Regions from separate parts of the Brevibacillus sp. MS2.2 genome, predicted to be linked through region 1. Evidence: riboswitches for the same ligand, from Rfam matches in the RefSeq annotation. Region 1 holds a riboswitch; each other region holds the start of a gene.
What was found. Region 1 has a riboswitch for S-adenosylmethionine ahead of HP568_RS12815 (methionine ABC transporter ATP-binding protein). Riboswitches for the same ligand answer to the same signal wherever they lie in the genome.

Region 2: linked by a shared signal. The riboswitch ahead of HP568_RS08200 (homoserine dehydrogenase) and the one ahead of HP568_RS12815 (methionine ABC transporter ATP-binding protein) in region 1 are both predicted to bind S-adenosylmethionine.
Region 3: linked by a shared signal. The riboswitch ahead of HP568_RS01435 (MetQ/NlpA family ABC transporter substrate-binding protein) and the one ahead of HP568_RS12815 (methionine ABC transporter ATP-binding protein) in region 1 are both predicted to bind S-adenosylmethionine.

The regions. Positions count from the first base shown of each region.
Region 1 is NZ_JABSUZ010000011.1:115,202-120,580, reverse strand. Features, by position in the region: gene HP568_RS12830 (peptide ABC transporter substrate-binding protein) at 1-63, opposite strand, end outside; gene HP568_RS12825 (MetQ/NlpA family ABC transporter substrate-binding protein) at 252-1,091, opposite strand; gene HP568_RS12820 (methionine ABC transporter permease) at 1,152-1,817, opposite strand; gene HP568_RS12815 (methionine ABC transporter ATP-binding protein) at 1,818-2,831, opposite strand; SAM riboswitch class I at 2,932-3,048, opposite strand; gene HP568_RS12810 (Ger(x)C family spore germination protein) at 3,155-4,315, opposite strand; gene HP568_RS12805 (GerAB/ArcD/ProY family transporter) at 4,315-5,379, opposite strand, start outside.
Region 2 is NZ_JABSUZ010000007.1:49,468-54,846, forward strand. Features, by position in the region: gene HP568_RS08180 (Gfo/Idh/MocA family protein) at 1-526, shown strand, start outside; gene HP568_RS08185 (cyclase family protein) at 547-1,170, shown strand; gene HP568_RS08190 (DinB family protein) at 1,296-1,811, shown strand; gene HP568_RS08195 (methylated-DNA--[protein]-cysteine S-methyltransferase) at 1,819-2,310, shown strand; SAM riboswitch class I at 2,587-2,693, shown strand; SAM riboswitch class I at 2,760-2,871, shown strand; gene HP568_RS08200 (homoserine dehydrogenase) at 2,958-4,223, shown strand; gene HP568_RS08205 (CapA family protein) at 4,286-5,379, opposite strand, start outside.
Region 3 is NZ_JABSUZ010000001.1:330,101-335,479, forward strand. Features, by position in the region: gene HP568_RS01420 (nucleoside hydrolase) at 1-207, opposite strand, end outside; gene HP568_RS01425 (ABC transporter substrate-binding protein) at 282-1,355, opposite strand; gene HP568_RS01430 (Na-translocating system protein MpsC family protein) at 1,553-1,909, opposite strand; SAM riboswitch class I at 2,130-2,232, shown strand; gene HP568_RS01435 (MetQ/NlpA family ABC transporter substrate-binding protein) at 2,334-3,164, shown strand; gene HP568_RS01440 (methionine ABC transporter ATP-binding protein) at 3,207-4,244, shown strand; gene HP568_RS01445 (methionine ABC transporter permease) at 4,244-4,906, shown strand; gene HP568_RS01450 (hypothetical protein) at 5,056-5,379, shown strand, end outside.

The DNA.
Region 1 (5,379 bases):
TCCAGCTAACACGCTTCCGGCGACCAGCATCGCGCCAAGAAACAACTTGAGATTTCTTTTCATCTGAAAATTCCACCTTATCTATATTTTCTCATTTCAAACACAATATACTCGACCGGAATTGGGTTGAAAACGGGGTTGCTGTAGATTTAATTTAATTTTATGAAAATTCACTACATTATAAACAAAAGTAAAGCCCAACCAGCTTTTCGGCCAGTTGGACTTTGTTGATCGATCAATTATTTATACTATTAGAACGCTGGAACAATCGCGCCTTTGTATTCATCTTCAATGAACTTTTTCACTTCAGGTGAGTTCAGTGCTTTTGCCAGCTTTTGAATTGCTTCGGAATCCTTGTTGTCAGGACGAGCTACCAGGAAGTTTGCGTATGGAGTATCTTTATCTTCAATAAACAGCGCGTCTTTGGTTGGAACGAGCTTTGCTTCCAACGCGTAGTTGGTGTTGATCAACGCCAGATCTACTTCTTCCAGAACGCGTGGCAGCATTGCTGCTTCTACTTCTTTGAACTTCAGGTTTTTCTTGTTCTCAACAACGTCTTTCACAGTACCGCTGATACCAGCGCCTTCTTTCAGCTTGATCACGCCGTTTTTCTCCAAGAGTGCGAGTGCGCGACCGCTGTTTGTTGGATCGTTTGGCAGCGCGATTGTTGCGCCATCAGCTAATTCATCCACAGATTTTACTTTTTTGCTGTAAGCGCCGAATGGCTCGATGTGTACAGCCACTACTGGCTCCAGATTCATGTTTTGTCCTTTATTGAAGTCTTCCAGGTAAGGCTTGTGCTGGAAGAAGTTAGCGTCGAGTTGTTTCTCGTTCACTTGAACGTTAGGTTGTACGTAATCGGTGAACTCTTTAATTTCCAGGTTCACGCCTTGTTCTTTCAGTTTTGGTTGAACGAATTTCAAGATTGCTGCATGTGGAACGGGAGAAGCGCCTACCTTCAATGTTACTTCCTGTTGTCCGCCTTGTGCGCCGCCTTCAGCTGGAGCAGGTGCTGTTTCCGTTTTGCCTCCGCAAGCTGCCAAAGAAAATGCCAATACAGTAGAAAGTACAGATACGACTAGCTTTTTCATGAATGATTTCCCCCTTGCATGTATTTCATCTTATTTTTTGAAAATCTATATGGAAAGATCCTATTTGCGGCTGAATTTCAGAACCAGACGGTCCCCCAGCGTTTGTAAGATCTGTACCATCACCAGCAAAATAACAACAGTCACAATCATGACATCGGTTTGGAAACGCTGATAACCGTATCGGATCGCCAAGTCACCCAAACCACCACCGCCAATTACCCCAGACATCGCGGTGTAGGAGACCAGCGTAACCGTCGTGATCGTAATACCCGCGATTAGTCCAGATCTAGACTCTGGCAAAAGGACATTCCAGACGATCTGCCAATTGGAAGCCCCCATAGATTGTGCGGCCTCAATCACGCCTTTATCAATCTCACGCAGAGAGGTTTCCACCAAGCGTGCAAAAAACGGAGCGGCACCAAATACGAGCGGCGGAATGGCCCCCAATACGCCGAGTGAGGTTCCTACGATCATCTTCGTCACAGGAATCAGCAAAATCATCAAAATGATAAACGGTACCGAGCGCAATACGTTGACAACGAATGATGCGATCGTATAAAAAGTGCGGTTTTGCAGAAGCTGTCCGCGTGAAGTCAAAAACAGAATGATTCCCAATGGCAAACCAATCAGGACGGTAAACAGGGTGGAAAAGCCGAGCATCGTGAGCGTGTCCATCGTACCTAAGCCGATTTCAGCCCAATCCACATTCTCGAATGTCCAGTCCATTTATATCACCTCTACTTCCAAGCCACGTTGGCGCAGCGTCTCAATGGTCTTTTGATTCTGTGCAACATCGCCTTCCAGCTCGATCACCAACTGACCATACGGCGTATCTTTCATGCGGGAGATTGTTCCCTGCAAAATGCTGAACACCGTACCAGTCTCTTGCATCGTTTGGAACAGGATCGGCTGGTACGTTTTTTCTCCGAGGAAGGTGACACGAGCAATGGTGCGGTTCCCCGAAGCCTTTTCGTGCTCGACTGCTTCACGCAGCTCTGTAGAATCCGCTACTTGTTCCACAAATTCTTGTGTCGTTGGATGCTTCGGACGAAGGAATACATCCAGTACGTTACCCGACTCGACGATCTTTCCGCCGTCAATTACGCCGACACGATCACAAATGGAGCGAATGACGTGCATCTCGTGGGTAATCAACACAATGGTCAAGCCCAGCTTGCGGTTGATGTCCAAGAGCAGTGCCAGAATGGAGTTCGTCGTCTGCGGATCGAGAGCCGATGTGGCTTCGTCACAGAGCAGCACTTTTGGATCATTCGCGAGCGCCCGGGCGATCCCGACACGCTGCTTCTGTCCGCCAGACAACTGGGACGGATATTTGTCCTTATGGGCCTCCAAGCCAACCAGCTTCAGCAGCTCGTTTACTTTCTTATCAATCTCTGCCTTTGGACGCTTGGCCAGCTTGAGCGGAAAAGCGACATTTTCACCGACTGTCGAAGAAGACAGCAAGTTGAAGTGCTGAAAAATCATGCCGATTGAGCGGCGCTTTTCTTGCAGCTTCCCTTCATCCAGCCTAGTCAAATCGACGCCGTCCACAATAACTTCCCCTGAAGTTGGGCGCTCCAGCAAATTGATGCACCGGATCAACGTACTTTTCCCTGCACCAGAGTGTCCGATAATCCCGTATATTTCTCCTTGCTCTATGGAAAGGTCGATCCCCGTTAATGCTGGGATGGTTTTACCTTGTACTTGATAGCTTTTATGCAAATGACGCAGTTGGATCAACGCATCCACCTCCCGACCACAATCTTGATAAAATATGAAAACCCCTTTTTCAATAAACGAAAAAGGGGCTGCAACGCAATGTATACGTTCGCATCCACCCTTCTCATCTACACAAGATCCAAACAATCCTGTAGGAATTGGCACCGCGACGTTCATTCGAAAATGAACCGGCTGCCGGGCTTCATAGGGCCTGTCCCTCCGCCTCTCTTGATAAGAAAGATATCTACGTATATTATGTTCGTTTTTTCTATTTCATGATGATACAAAACGGATTATATCCTTTTTGAAAATATCACGTCAATAGTAATAGCAGGAAAAGTTTTTTAATCCATGACGCCGTTGCGGATGATTGTCGACTTTACGTGAAAGCGAAACCTTGCTTCCTTGAACATTTTTCTCCACTCGGCCTGCGTCATGTTTGCCATCCCTCTTCTATTTGCACGATACACCATCCCGAATCCAGCGGGATCGACATCGAGGCCCTGCAATTTACTGACTACTTTCTGCAATTCTTTTTCGATCTCTTTTTCCAGTGCATTCTCCATGATTTTCATCAGCTTTGCATTCTCTAGCTTCAGCGGAAGGGTTAATTCCAAAATTCTCGCATGTAATCGGATATGAATATCAAAGACCGGGGGGGACACTTGGGTCAGATCAATTTGAGATTTGCTGGAAATGGTGTCAAAGACAAGCTGCACACGATCTTTTTTACTTCCGCGGCTCTTTGGCTCCTCCCCAAAAATATGAGCAGGAACAGAAGTATCGTAGCTGCCAATGCTGAATTTTCCATGCATGAGCTTGATTAAAAAGGCTTCCTTTGGTGTGATCCACCCTACATAACGCTCCCCTTGAAATAATGCGATACCCTTGATTTGCAGCTCATTTCCCTTTCTTGCAATGTACGGCATGATCGGGTCGATTCCTTTGTCATAATAGGCCCGAAAAAACTCATGCATGGTGGAAGACGGAATTTTTTCCCCTTCAATATTTTGCTCAATCATACGGTATAAATAGATTCCGATATTCCCTTCTTCAGAATAGGGATACGTTAACATATCATATGTTTCGCCTTCAAACAGGCAAAGATAAACCCTGCTGGAAATAGAGGAATCCCGATACAGCGTGTCAACGATACTGCCAAGCCCGCGTTTTGCCAAGTTTTCACTGTAGAGGGCGACACGAATCTGCCCACCCAATACTCTTTTATCTGATTGTAGATTAACCCGATCCCGGATTGATTTGCTGGTCTCCCCCGTTGCTGAGAAAATCTGTATCTTTTTTTTGGCCTCTGGATTAATGGAGGGCATGATTGCAGTCCCACGAATGTTTCCATCCTTTAACAAGTCATAACCGACAGCTGTGGCAAGTCCAGTTTCATCAAAAATCTGCCGATCTCCACAGCCTGTGACTATCATGACGCCAGAACACCACAACGCCAAAAACCGTTTGATAAAGGGCATCCTCTTTTTCCGCTCATCAAGCATCAGGCACTCTCTCCTTTGCTCTTCGATTTTGCCCGTTGCGTTCGCTGCTTCAGCAAGACCATAACGTACAAAAAATAGGGGTACAAGTACACAACCCATATGCTAATTTTCCCATGCATAGTATAAAGCCAATTCATCTGCTGTCTGGAAAGCATCGTCAAGGAAGCAAGATAAATCACCGATAAAATCCAATACAATGAACTTCGCAAGTTGAAGCAAAACAAACGCTTGAGTCCTCGCGCCGAGCACCACAAATACAGCATGATATTCGGCAAAATGACGATAAGCCACAGCGAGATAACGACCAGCTCAAATCTTTCCAGAATGGGCAGGTACACCATCTTTTGCAGATTGAGTGTCGCCCAGATCGTCCTCATGAGCTGACCTTGGCTAAAAAAGACCAAGGTCACGATCATGACCAATAAATAGATAAGATAAGTCACCAGCACCGCCAACTGTGCACTTTTATTTACCCTGTCCTTATTCTGTACATAGGGATAGACGACATAGAGAACCTCAAAACCGACACTGGTCAATGACATGGCCATCATTCCTCTGAAAAGGTTCTCAAAGCTGGTATCCATAATCGGAAACAAATATTCCCATCGTGCGAATTCCAAAGGGAAATATAAATCAAAGACTAGCCATGCCGTTGCTATAATGGAAAAAAACGTATAGCCAGCTATGACTCTTATCCCTCCCACGATGGTGTAGAACGCAAGAAAAAGGATGATTCCAGCTAAAATCCACGTAGGTAAATTCGGGAACACCCAGGTTTGGACAACTTCGATGTAGCTGCGAAGAATGATTCCAGCTGTCAATATGAAATAGATTATAAATATGATGCTTACAGCAGTTCCTAGCCACCTTCCAAACACATCATCTTGAATGCCGTAAATATCAGCCGAAGGGTATTTTTGCATGGTCTTGATAATGATCCACAATGTTAGATGCGTAACCAAGCCTGCAAGTATGACCGAAATCCAAGCATCATGCCCTGCTTCCTTCGCAATGATTCGTTGAAAGCCCAAGATGCCCATTCCAAGTTGAGTACCATGCACCAG
Region 2 (5,379 bases), on a different contig from region 1:
TGATGCGTATCGCGAAGGAAAGGTTTTACGTGCTTTTGATCCTGCTTTTTCAAACGGAGCCTTGATGGACATCGGAATCTATTGTCTTTATCCGCTACTCATCCTTTTTGGCAGACCAGATGACATCAAAGCAGAAGGAATTGTGCTTGATTCTGGTGTGGACGGAGAAGGCAGTATGCTTTTGAAGTATCGAGAGATGGATGCAATCATTAGCTTCTCGAAAATTACTACCTCCTATCAACCAGCAGAAATTCAAGGGGAGGACGCTACGATGGTGATCGACCGAATCAACCATCTCAAAGAAGTGGACATTCGTTACAGGGATGGACGAATCGAGCAAGTGACAAGGCCTCAACCCCCAAAGACCATGCATTATGAAATAAGAGAATTCCTACACTTGGCGAGAAGCGGGGCCAGACAGTCTGCAACGAATTCGCATGAAGTATCCAAAATGGCCATGCAGGTCATGGATGAAGTGAGAAGACAGATGGGGATTGTTTTTCCAGCGGATCGAAAAAAACAGTAGGCAAAGGGAGGGCGTTGGGGATGAAAATGTATGATGTAACCGCCACCGTGTTCGAAGGAATGACGGTGTATAAAAACAAGCCGGAAAAGCAGCCGAAAATACGAACCGCTACCAATGGCTATGTAACAGAATCGAGAATCGACATGGACCTTCACTCTGGTACCCATGTGGATGCTCCCCTGCACATGGTGAATGCTGGCGATACATTTGAGAGTATTTCCTTGGAGAAGCTAGTGGGCAGTTGCAAGGTTCTCGATCTCACAGCGGTAGAGGACAGGATCACTCGCTCCGACTTAGAGAGCTTCGATCTTGTGCGAGGAGATTTTGTCCTGTTTAAAACGAAAAACTCTTTTGAAGAGGCGTTCTCTTTTGAATTCATCTTTCTGTCTGAAGAAGGGGCAGAGTATTTAAGTGAGCTGGGTGTGCGGGGCATTGGTACCGATGCACTTGGAATCGAACGCGCCCAGGAAGGACACCCCACACATAAAAAGCTGTTTGCAGCGGGAGTCATTGTCGTGGAAGGATTGCGGCTAGGAGAGGTCCCACCAGGCGAGTATTTTTTGGTAGCTGCACCACTCAAGCTGATCGGCACGGATGCAGCCCCGGCAAGGGTCCTACTGTTTGAAGGCTTACATAGCGTATAATGGTGACGGTCACCCGCCTGTGAAGATCAGGCGGGTTCGTTCGTATTGGACAAGAAATGCTTGGCTGAGGATGCATAGTGGTATAATTTGTCTATCCAAAATGAATGAAGAGGAGTGGGAAATGCATGCTCAAACGACCAGAGCAGGATGAATACGCTGCATATTTTGACTATTATATTGGACTTGTACCGGAGGGGGATCTGCAAACGATCCTTACACAACAAGGAGAGAGGCAAGTCGCATTATTTTCGTCACTTGCGCCTGAGCAAATTGATTATCGGTATGCACCAGGCAAATGGTCGGTAAAAGAGGTTTTGGGTCATCTCGTCGATACAGAACGCATCATGAGCTATCGCTTGCTGAGAATCGCGAGAGGAGATCAGACACCCCTCGTTGGTTTTGATGAGAATGCTTTTGTCGAACACGGGTGTTTTCAGCGAAGAGACCTCTCTGATTTAGTGGAAGAGTATAAGGCTGTTCGGGCTTCCACCATCGCGCAGGTTCGCGGAATCTCCCCAGAAGCGTGGTTGCGTACAGGACTTGCCAACGGAAACAAGCTATCTGCAAGGACGCTGGCCTATGTGATTGTTGGACATGAAGCTCACCACAGAACCATTTTGAAAGATCGGTATCTAGGGTAGGTCTTGTATGGAGAGATTACAGACAATTGATTATGTTTCGCCACTCGGCATCTTGGAAATCAGTGGGACAGAAGACGGGGTATGTTCGATCATGTTCACAGATCGGGACGAACCCATTTTGCTTGAACAAGTAGACAAATGCCTAGAGCCTCTCCTCGTTTGTCGGCAACAACTGGACGAATATTTTTCCGGCGAGAGACAGTCCTTTTCTGTTCCCCTGTGTATGAAAGGGACAGACTTTCAGAAAACAGTCTGGCACACATTGATCACTCTTCCCTATGCGCACAAGATTACGTACAAGGAGCTAGCCGCGTTGATTGGGAAGGAAAATGCGGTGAGGGCTGTCGGGAATGCCAACGGAAAAAATCGGCTGAACATCATCGTACCCTGTCACAGAATTATAGGAGCAAACGGGAGTTTAACAGGCTATTCGGGTGGCTTGTGGCGAAAGGAATGGCTACTGGCCCACGAACAATGTTCACAAAATAGGGAAAAATAAGGTAAAATCTGAGGGTAGTAGTGAGAATAGACAATTTCATAGAGGGAAACAGGTTCCTTATGGCGTGCGATGATGCAACTTATGATTTGCCAATGGTGCGGATATGTCGAGGAAAAAGAGCTGCCTGAGGAATGCCAGGAGGGCGGGTTTCATTGCACTTGCTGCAGTATGGAAGAGGTAGAAAGCCTGGCCAAATCAGCTTGCAATCAGAAAAGAAAGAATTTTGTTGACGCTTGCCTTGGAATTTCTTAGAATAAAGCTCAACAGCATAAATGGTTCTTATCCAGAGAGGTGGAGGGTCTGGCCCGATGAAGCCCAGCAACCGTTGCATATTGCGACAAGGTGCCAATTCCTGCGAGACGTTTCGTCTCGATAGATAAGAAGCGGGTTACTCCATTAGTAGATGAACCTTCTTCTTAGCGAAGAAGGTTTTTTTCAATTTCATATTTTCTTTATCCAGAGAGGTGGAGGGACTGGCCCGATGAAGCCCGGCAACCGTCACGCATATTTTGTGACAAGGTGCCAATTCCTGCAGGACATATACGTCCTGGTAGATAAGGAGGAGGAGCAGTAGCTGCTAACAAGCCTTCTTCTTATCGAAGATGGCTTTTCTTTTTATCTAAAATTCGGGGTATGGGGTGGTCAGGATGAGTGCAGAAGTGGTACGCGTGGGATTATTGGGATTGGGGACAGTGGGTGGAGGCGTAATCAAAACGATCCGTTCACAACAGGAGAAGCTGGCTTCTCGTCTGGGTAAACGAATTGAGATCGTCAAGGCATTGGTGCGTGACTCGGAAAAAGAGCGGGCGGTTCCTATCGACCCGACTTTACTGACAACAGACTTTGAGGATGTATTGAATAGCGATGTGGATATCGTGGTGGAGGTCATGGGCGGTGTAGAACCTACCTATGACTACGTCCGTGCTTTGATCGAAAAGGGCTGCCATGTAGTAACTGCCAACAAAGAACTTTTGGCGAAAAAAGGAACAGAGCTAGTCGATTTGGCCAATCAGCATCAAGTGCATCTTGCCTATGAAGCGAGTGTGGCAGGGGGCATCCCGATCTTGAGCGTGCTCCGGCAGTTCCTGCGCACGAACGATATTCAAGGCGTTCGCGGTATTCTCAACGGAACAACGAACTTCATTTTGACGAAAATGGAGGCAGAGCAGCTCTCTTACCAGGAGGTGCTCAAGCAAGCGCAGGAGCTGGGCTATGCGGAAGCAGACCCTCGTTCGGATGTAGAAGGCTTTGATGCTATGTACAAGTTGTATATCTTGGCACAGCTTGTTTACGGAGAATCATTGCCTTTAGCAGATGTTGTTCGCAAAGGAATTGCAGATTTGTCAGCAGGTCACATTCGGATTGCGAGCGAGCTGGGATACCGGATCAAGCTGATCGCGCAGGCCTATCAAGCTGAGAAAGGAATTCGCCTATCTGTTGAACCAACCATGCTTCCGCTGAGCCATCCGTTGGCGCAAATCCACGACGCGTTTAATGCTGTACAGCTATCCGGCAACATCGTGGGAGACTTGTTGTTTACAGGAAGAGGGGCAGGAGAGCTCCCTACAGCGAGTGCTGTCGTCGAGGATTTGGCCTATTTATTGACACAGCCATTCACACCGCATCCTACCTGGAAAGAAAAAACGGCTCCCAAAGCTGGTGTCACGGTGGACTCGGAAGAACACGTCCTGTGTTATCTGGAGGGCTCATGTCATACTGCTACGCCAGACCGTGTCTTGCATTTCCTTCAGCAGGCAGGAGTCAACGTGCATAAACTTAAAGTCCAATTCGACTTGGGAGGCGTCTTGCGCGCAGGTTTGATCGTGACAGGAATCAGTGAAGAGCACGAGTCCCTATTGAAAAATGATTTTGGCTTAGAAGTGCGCTGCTTCCCCATTATCGAATCTGCGTAAGAAAGAGGAATCATAAGAAGAAGAGCCGTATCTCTAGTTAGCTAGAAACACGGCTTCTTTTGTCAGGGGGCAGTCTCCACCGCTTTTGCACGCGGCTGTACACGCCCGTCGCTTTGGATGTCAACCCTTTCAGAAATGGATTCAATGCGTTTTAGCAGGGCAGCGCCGTTGCTTTCATTCATGGGTACAGCTTGTCCCAATTCTGCGTGAAACGGAAGCATCGTCAGCTCACAATCACCACTTTTCGTACAGCTTGCTTGCAGAACCATCGTTTCCCAAGTCTTGGGTTCGTTTGATCGTGTGAAAATGAAATTGCCGAGACTGTACGCAATCCATTTTTCGTTGTATCGTTCAAAACCTTGCAGGACATGAGGATGACCGCCAACAATCAAATCTGCACCAGCATCGATGTAGGCACGAGACAACTCTTTTTGATGATCGACAGGATAATCGGAGCGTTCCTTGCCCCAGTGTGCAATCACCACGACGAGATCCGCTTGGTTGTTCGCATCTTGGATCGCTTTCACTGCTAGCGTAGGATCATAGGAAGCGGCCATACCCGGCTGGGAATTCCCTGCATACCAGCTCGTTTCGGGAATGACCCTGCTGAAGCCGAGAATCGCGATCTTGATGCCGTTCTTTTCTATCAATACAGGAGAATAGGCACGGCTTGCATCCTTTCCGGCGCCGACGTATTCAATCCGGTTTTTGTCCAAAGCGTCAAAGGTATCCAGTAATCCCGGAACTCCTTGGTCCATGGAGTGATTATTGGCGAGATTCACCACATCAATCCCAGCGTTTTTCATGGCAGGAACAGCAAGTGGCGACGATTTGTAGACATACGCCTTGTTCTGTGCAGCAACACCTGTTTCGGTGATCGGTGTCTCCAAATTGGCAATCGTGATATCATCTTGCAAAAAGAGCGAGCTTACATGCTTGTATGGGTAGTCATAGCTGTTTGCGAGTAAGGTTTTCTCTACATTTCCTGACATCATAATGTCACCGACAAAGGTGAGCTGCACAGAAGCCTTTTGGTTCACGGTATTGTCAGGTGCAGGCTGCGTGTTCGGGTTGGTATGTTCTCTATCCATGGCAGTTTGGAATAGGTAGTAGGTTCCGACGACGAAGATGGCCAACACGCTAAAAAGGAGCGTGC
Region 3 (5,379 bases), on a different contig from region 1:
TTCAGATGCTCCACAGACAACAGGGATTTGCTCGCCGACTTGCAAGAAATCGAGAATTTTGCACGTGTTTTCTGTAGCTTTTCGCAACGACACGTTGCCATTCACCGTAGTGATGCCCACCAAATCGAATTGCCCGCTCTTCACAGCGAGAATAATGCCAAGCGCATCATCAATGCCCGTATCTACGTCAAGAATGATCTTTTGCACGAGTGGTCCTCCTCACGAAAACGAGGGTATATCCGAAATTGTCTATACCCTCGCCCTTGTTTTTCTAACGTTCGTTATTGCGTGATTTCACGGTTCCAACGGTCAATCCATGCTTTGGAGTGCTCGTTAACGAATTTCATGTCCAGCATTTTCAGCTTGCTTACGGTTTCTTCCCCGTACGTTACGCCTTTTGCCTCTTCTTCTGTCAGTTGAACCGTTTTGTTTACAGGGGAATCGATTTTTGCTTTTGCTGTTTTTTCCTGAACTTCCTTGCTCAGTTGGTAGTTGATGAAGTCTTCAGCCAGTGCTTTGTTTTTCGAGCCTTTTACGATGTTAACCGTATTCATGACCGCATATCCACCGCTTGCAGGTTGTACGAAAACAGCTTCTGGAACAGCGGCCTTGATGTCTTTGAAGTACATTTCCATGATCGGTCCTACGCCGATTTCTTCTTGTCCAAACATATTCACGTATTCAGAGGTCTTATCGTAGAACTTCACTACACTTTGGTTGACTTCTTTCATTTTCGCGAAGGCTTGATCTTCGTTAAATTCCTTGTTGCCCGCTGTCTGGGAAGCACTGTCGAGAACCATCGGGCCAGTTGTGGACGTAATGCTTGGCAGTGTCAGCTTGCCCGCCAGCTCTGGATTCCACAGGTCTTTCCAATCCTTGATCTCGGTTTTCACGAGCTTTGGATTGTAGGCAATTCCGAATTGACCAATCGTGTAAGCTGGACCGTACTCCTCGCCCAGTGGTGCTTTGGCAATGTCGTAGATTTGATCCAGGTTCGGGATGCGGCTGCGGTCGATTTTTTCAAATGCGCCACTCTCAATCCCTTGCTGTGCATAGTAGTCAGAGAGGTAGATCAAGTCTACATCGGAGCTTCCTTGGCGAATTTTGTTCAGGCGCTCTGCATTGTTCCCGATTTCCAGCACGATTTTCACGTTATGTTCTTTTTCAAATGGCTCATATACTTCTTTGCGGAAAAAGTCTTCGGAGAAGCCCCATGTGGAGATGACCAGCTTTTGTGGCTCACCCTTGGCTTCGCCTCCAGCCCCTCCCGCTTGTGGTTGATCATTGCTGCCACAGCCAGCAAGAGCCAGTGACATCATTGAAAAAGACAGGATTCCAGCAAGTAATTTTTTCATCGTAATTCTCCTCCAGTTGGGTTCATTTGATGACAAAATATGGTGATACAATAAAAAGAAAAGTACCCTTGATTAGAACGTATCATTCTAAACAAGAGCACTTTTCTTCGTAAACAAAGAGAAGTGACACCCGTTTTTACGCAAAGTCTACGGTCTCCCCTTAAGATAGATCAAAAGAGAAAATCCGAACGATTGCGTCAGGTATTCAGTTCTGATTCAGCTAAAATAACATTCGTGATCGCCCACTGCGTAGGCGCATCATAGTCCCGCAGCACGGCTTCCAACGGCAATCCCATCTCTTCCTCCAGTCGTTCTCGCAGTTTCTTCTTATAAAGAAGAGACATCCGAAAATCGACTTCGAGCTTGAGAGCCGGCGCTTCTCCTTCCAATGCTTGTGAGCGCGGAGAGCGGCGATGCTTGGCTTGGAACGTAATCATCTGATTTTCAATCGTGACTCGGAGCAAAGTCGTTCCAAATCCGAACAACTCTTTTGCTATCTCATTATAGATGGCAGACAGCTTTTTTCTGGTTTCATTGGAGTCCACTAGAGTCATGTCATCACCTGCGATAGCTGGTATCGGGTTCATTCGCTCTCATTATACAAATGATTTTCGGATTCTTCAATAGAATATTCGTATTTAGATCAATTTCACATTTTTCCACCAAGTCATTCGTTTGCAAAAACAGTTGACACGTAAAAAATCAGTCGTTATAATCCAACTATCCAAATAAGAATTAACAACAATGTTTGGAATGATAATTTCATAGCACATTCTCTTATGAAGAGAGGTTGAGGGACTGGCCCTATGACACCTCGGCAACCTATCGCAAACGATACGGTGCCAAATCCAGCGGAATTTATTCCGACAGATAAGAGAGGTATTGTTGCCGTGTATTTACATACGCGCAGTCCCAGCCTCTTCTGTCGGAAGAGGCTTTTTTTATTACATCTTACATCCAGAGAAAAGGGGTATTTTCATGAAAAAGACTGGTCTACTGCTCACTACACTACTGCTCGCTGCATCGCTCGTAACGGCTTGCGGCGGTAAACAGGAAGCTACGCCTGCTAACGGCGGCACTGCTGCTGAACAAACCTCACTCAAAGTGGGCGTCACTGGCGGCCCGCACGAAGAGATTCTCAACAAAGTAAAGGAAGTCGCCAAAGGCAAAGGACTCGATGTCGAAGTCGTCGTTTTCAACGATTACGTACAGCCGAATCAAGCTCTCGATAAAGGAAATCTCGATGTTAACAGCTTCCAAACCATTCCGTTCTTGGCGAAGTTTAATCAAGATCACAAAACAAAGATCGTCGAGGTCGGAAAAACCGTGACGTACCCGATGGGCCTGTACTCCACCAAGCATAAAAAAGTCGAGGACATCCCGGCTGGCGGTGTTGTCGGCATCCAAAACGATCCGACCAACCGAGCACGCGCCCTCTTGCTCTATCAGGCTGCTGGCTTGATTAAGCTAAAGGATGGCGTGGGCGACAACGCAACACCACTGGATATCGTAGAAAATCCAAAAAATTTGCAATTCAAAGAGCTGGAGGCTGCTTTCCTGGCACGCTCGCTGAAAAATGTGGAGGTCGCTTCGATTAATACGAACTTCGCGATGGAAGCTGGGTACACCCCGAAAAAAGATGCGATCTTCGCTGAGACTGCTGACTCTCCATACGTGAACATCTTGGCAGTCAATGAAACCAATAAGGACAACCCCGCTGTCAAAAAGCTGGTGGACATCTACCGTTCGGAAGAAGTGAAAAAATTCATCGACGAACGTTTTGAAGGAGCTGTACTGCCGTCCTGGTAAGATCGACGCCAGGAACATCAAGAACAACAAGGAGAACTCGTTATGATACAGCTAACCGATATTCATAAGTCGTATCAAGTAGGAAACAAGCAGGTAGAAGCATTGAAGGGCGTATCCTTGCAGGTGGAAAAAGGGCAGATTTACGGGGTTATCGGTTTTAGCGGAGCGGGAAAAAGTACCCTGCTCCGTACCATCAACCTGTTGGAGAAGCCGACTAGCGGTTCTGTGATCGTCAATGGCCAGAACATGCTGACCCTCAAGGAAAAAGAGCTGCGACAAGCTCGCAAAAAGATCGGGATTATTTTTCAGCACTTCAACCTGCTCTCTTCCTATAATGTCTTTGACAATGTGGCGGAAATCTTGCGGATGAATCGCGTCCCCAAAGATGTCATTAAGCGCAAGGTAGAAGACCTTCTCGGCTTGGTTGGCTTGTCTGATAAAGCACATGCTTATCCTTCTCAGCTATCCGGTGGACAAAAGCAACGGGTGGGGATCGCTCGTGCGCTTGCGACTGATCCGGAAATCCTGCTCTGTGACGAAGCAACTTCCGCTCTCGACCCGCAGACAACTGAATCGATTCTGGAGCTGTTGCTCGACATCAATCGAAAGTTTAACCTGACCATCGTGCTCATTACCCATGAAATGCAGGTCATCAAAAAAATCTGCGATCAGGTAGCCATCATGGAAAATGGCGTCGTCATCGAGCAAGGCTCTGTTTTGGATGTTTTCAGCAATCCGCAAGAGCAAACGACCCGTAATTTTATCAAAACGGTTTTTGACGATCAGGTACCACAGGAGATTTTGTCCAAGATAAAAGAAACCGGACCCGTTTCCAAAATTGTTCGCGTTGCCTTTCGCGGGGATGCTGCTCTCGATCCTGTTCTGGGAACACTGTCTGCACGTTTTCCGATTAGCACCAATTTATTGTACGGCTCGATTACAACCATAAAAGGTACGGCGCTCGGCATTTTGCTTTTGCACATTTCTGGTGAAGACCAGGCCATTCAGGATGGCATTCGCTTCTTGCGCGAATCCGTCTACCGCGTAGATATTGTGTCACCAGAGGAGGTGCGGAGCTAATGGAGCGTTTGATTGAAATGATTCCGGTATTCGGGCAATCGCTGCAAGAAACTGTCATCATGGTTGGGTTTTCGTTGTTCATTGCGACACTGATCGGGATTCCGCTCGGGATTTTGTTGGTCATCACACAGGCGAACCACCTTTTCCCGAACAAAATCATCTATCACACCCTGAATACGATCATCAACATTGTGCGTTCGCTGCCTTTTATTATCCTGATGGTTGCGATCATTCCATTTACGGAGTTGATTGTGGGCACTTCGATTGGGATTGAAGGAGCAATTGTGCCGCTCATTGTCTATACTGCGCCTTACATCTCACGCCTGATGGAAACGGCCCTGCATGACGTAGATCGTGGCGTTATCGAAGCGTATCAGGCAATGGGTGCATCCCGGACGCAGATTATTTTTCGCATCATGCTACGTGAAGCAAGGCCTGGCATCGTCCTCTGCCTGACGATCGCGACCATCGGTTTGATTGGTGCTACTGCAATGGCCGGAGCAGTCGGTGCCGGCGGACTGGGCGATCTCGCCTTGCGCTACGGCTACCAGCAATGGGACATCGAAGTCATGATCATTACTGTCGTTATCCTCGTAGTCCTGGTCCAGCTCATTCAATCATTAGGCAACTGGGCAGCCCGAAAACTGAAAAAGAGCGCGTAAATCGAAGAACCCCTGACGAGATCGCTTGTCAGGGGCTTTTTTGTAGGTATTTAGACCGATCGTCACTGAAAGTTCGTTGGAATTTCGCTCAATATTCATGTAGACTTATATATACAAGTCATTTAAATGAGAGGGGCTACTCAAATAACATGAAAAAACTCATCATGATGTTGGTTGCCGTAATGCTCGTACTCGCTCCAGCCGGAGGATTCATTGATCACGCCGACGCGAAAGGCTATAAGTCCGGGAAAAAATCCTTCAACTCTAATACGGCTCCTACGAACACGCAAACGCCTAACAAAGCCGATTCGAATGTAAATGCTTCAACAAATAAAGGTACAACCACAACTCCTGCTGCTACAGCAAGCAAAAGCGGCGGATTCATGAAAGGTCTCATGATTGGTGGTCTGGCTGGTTTGCTGTTCGGAACCCTGTTCGCTGACATGGGTATCCTGGGCTCCATCCTTGGCTTC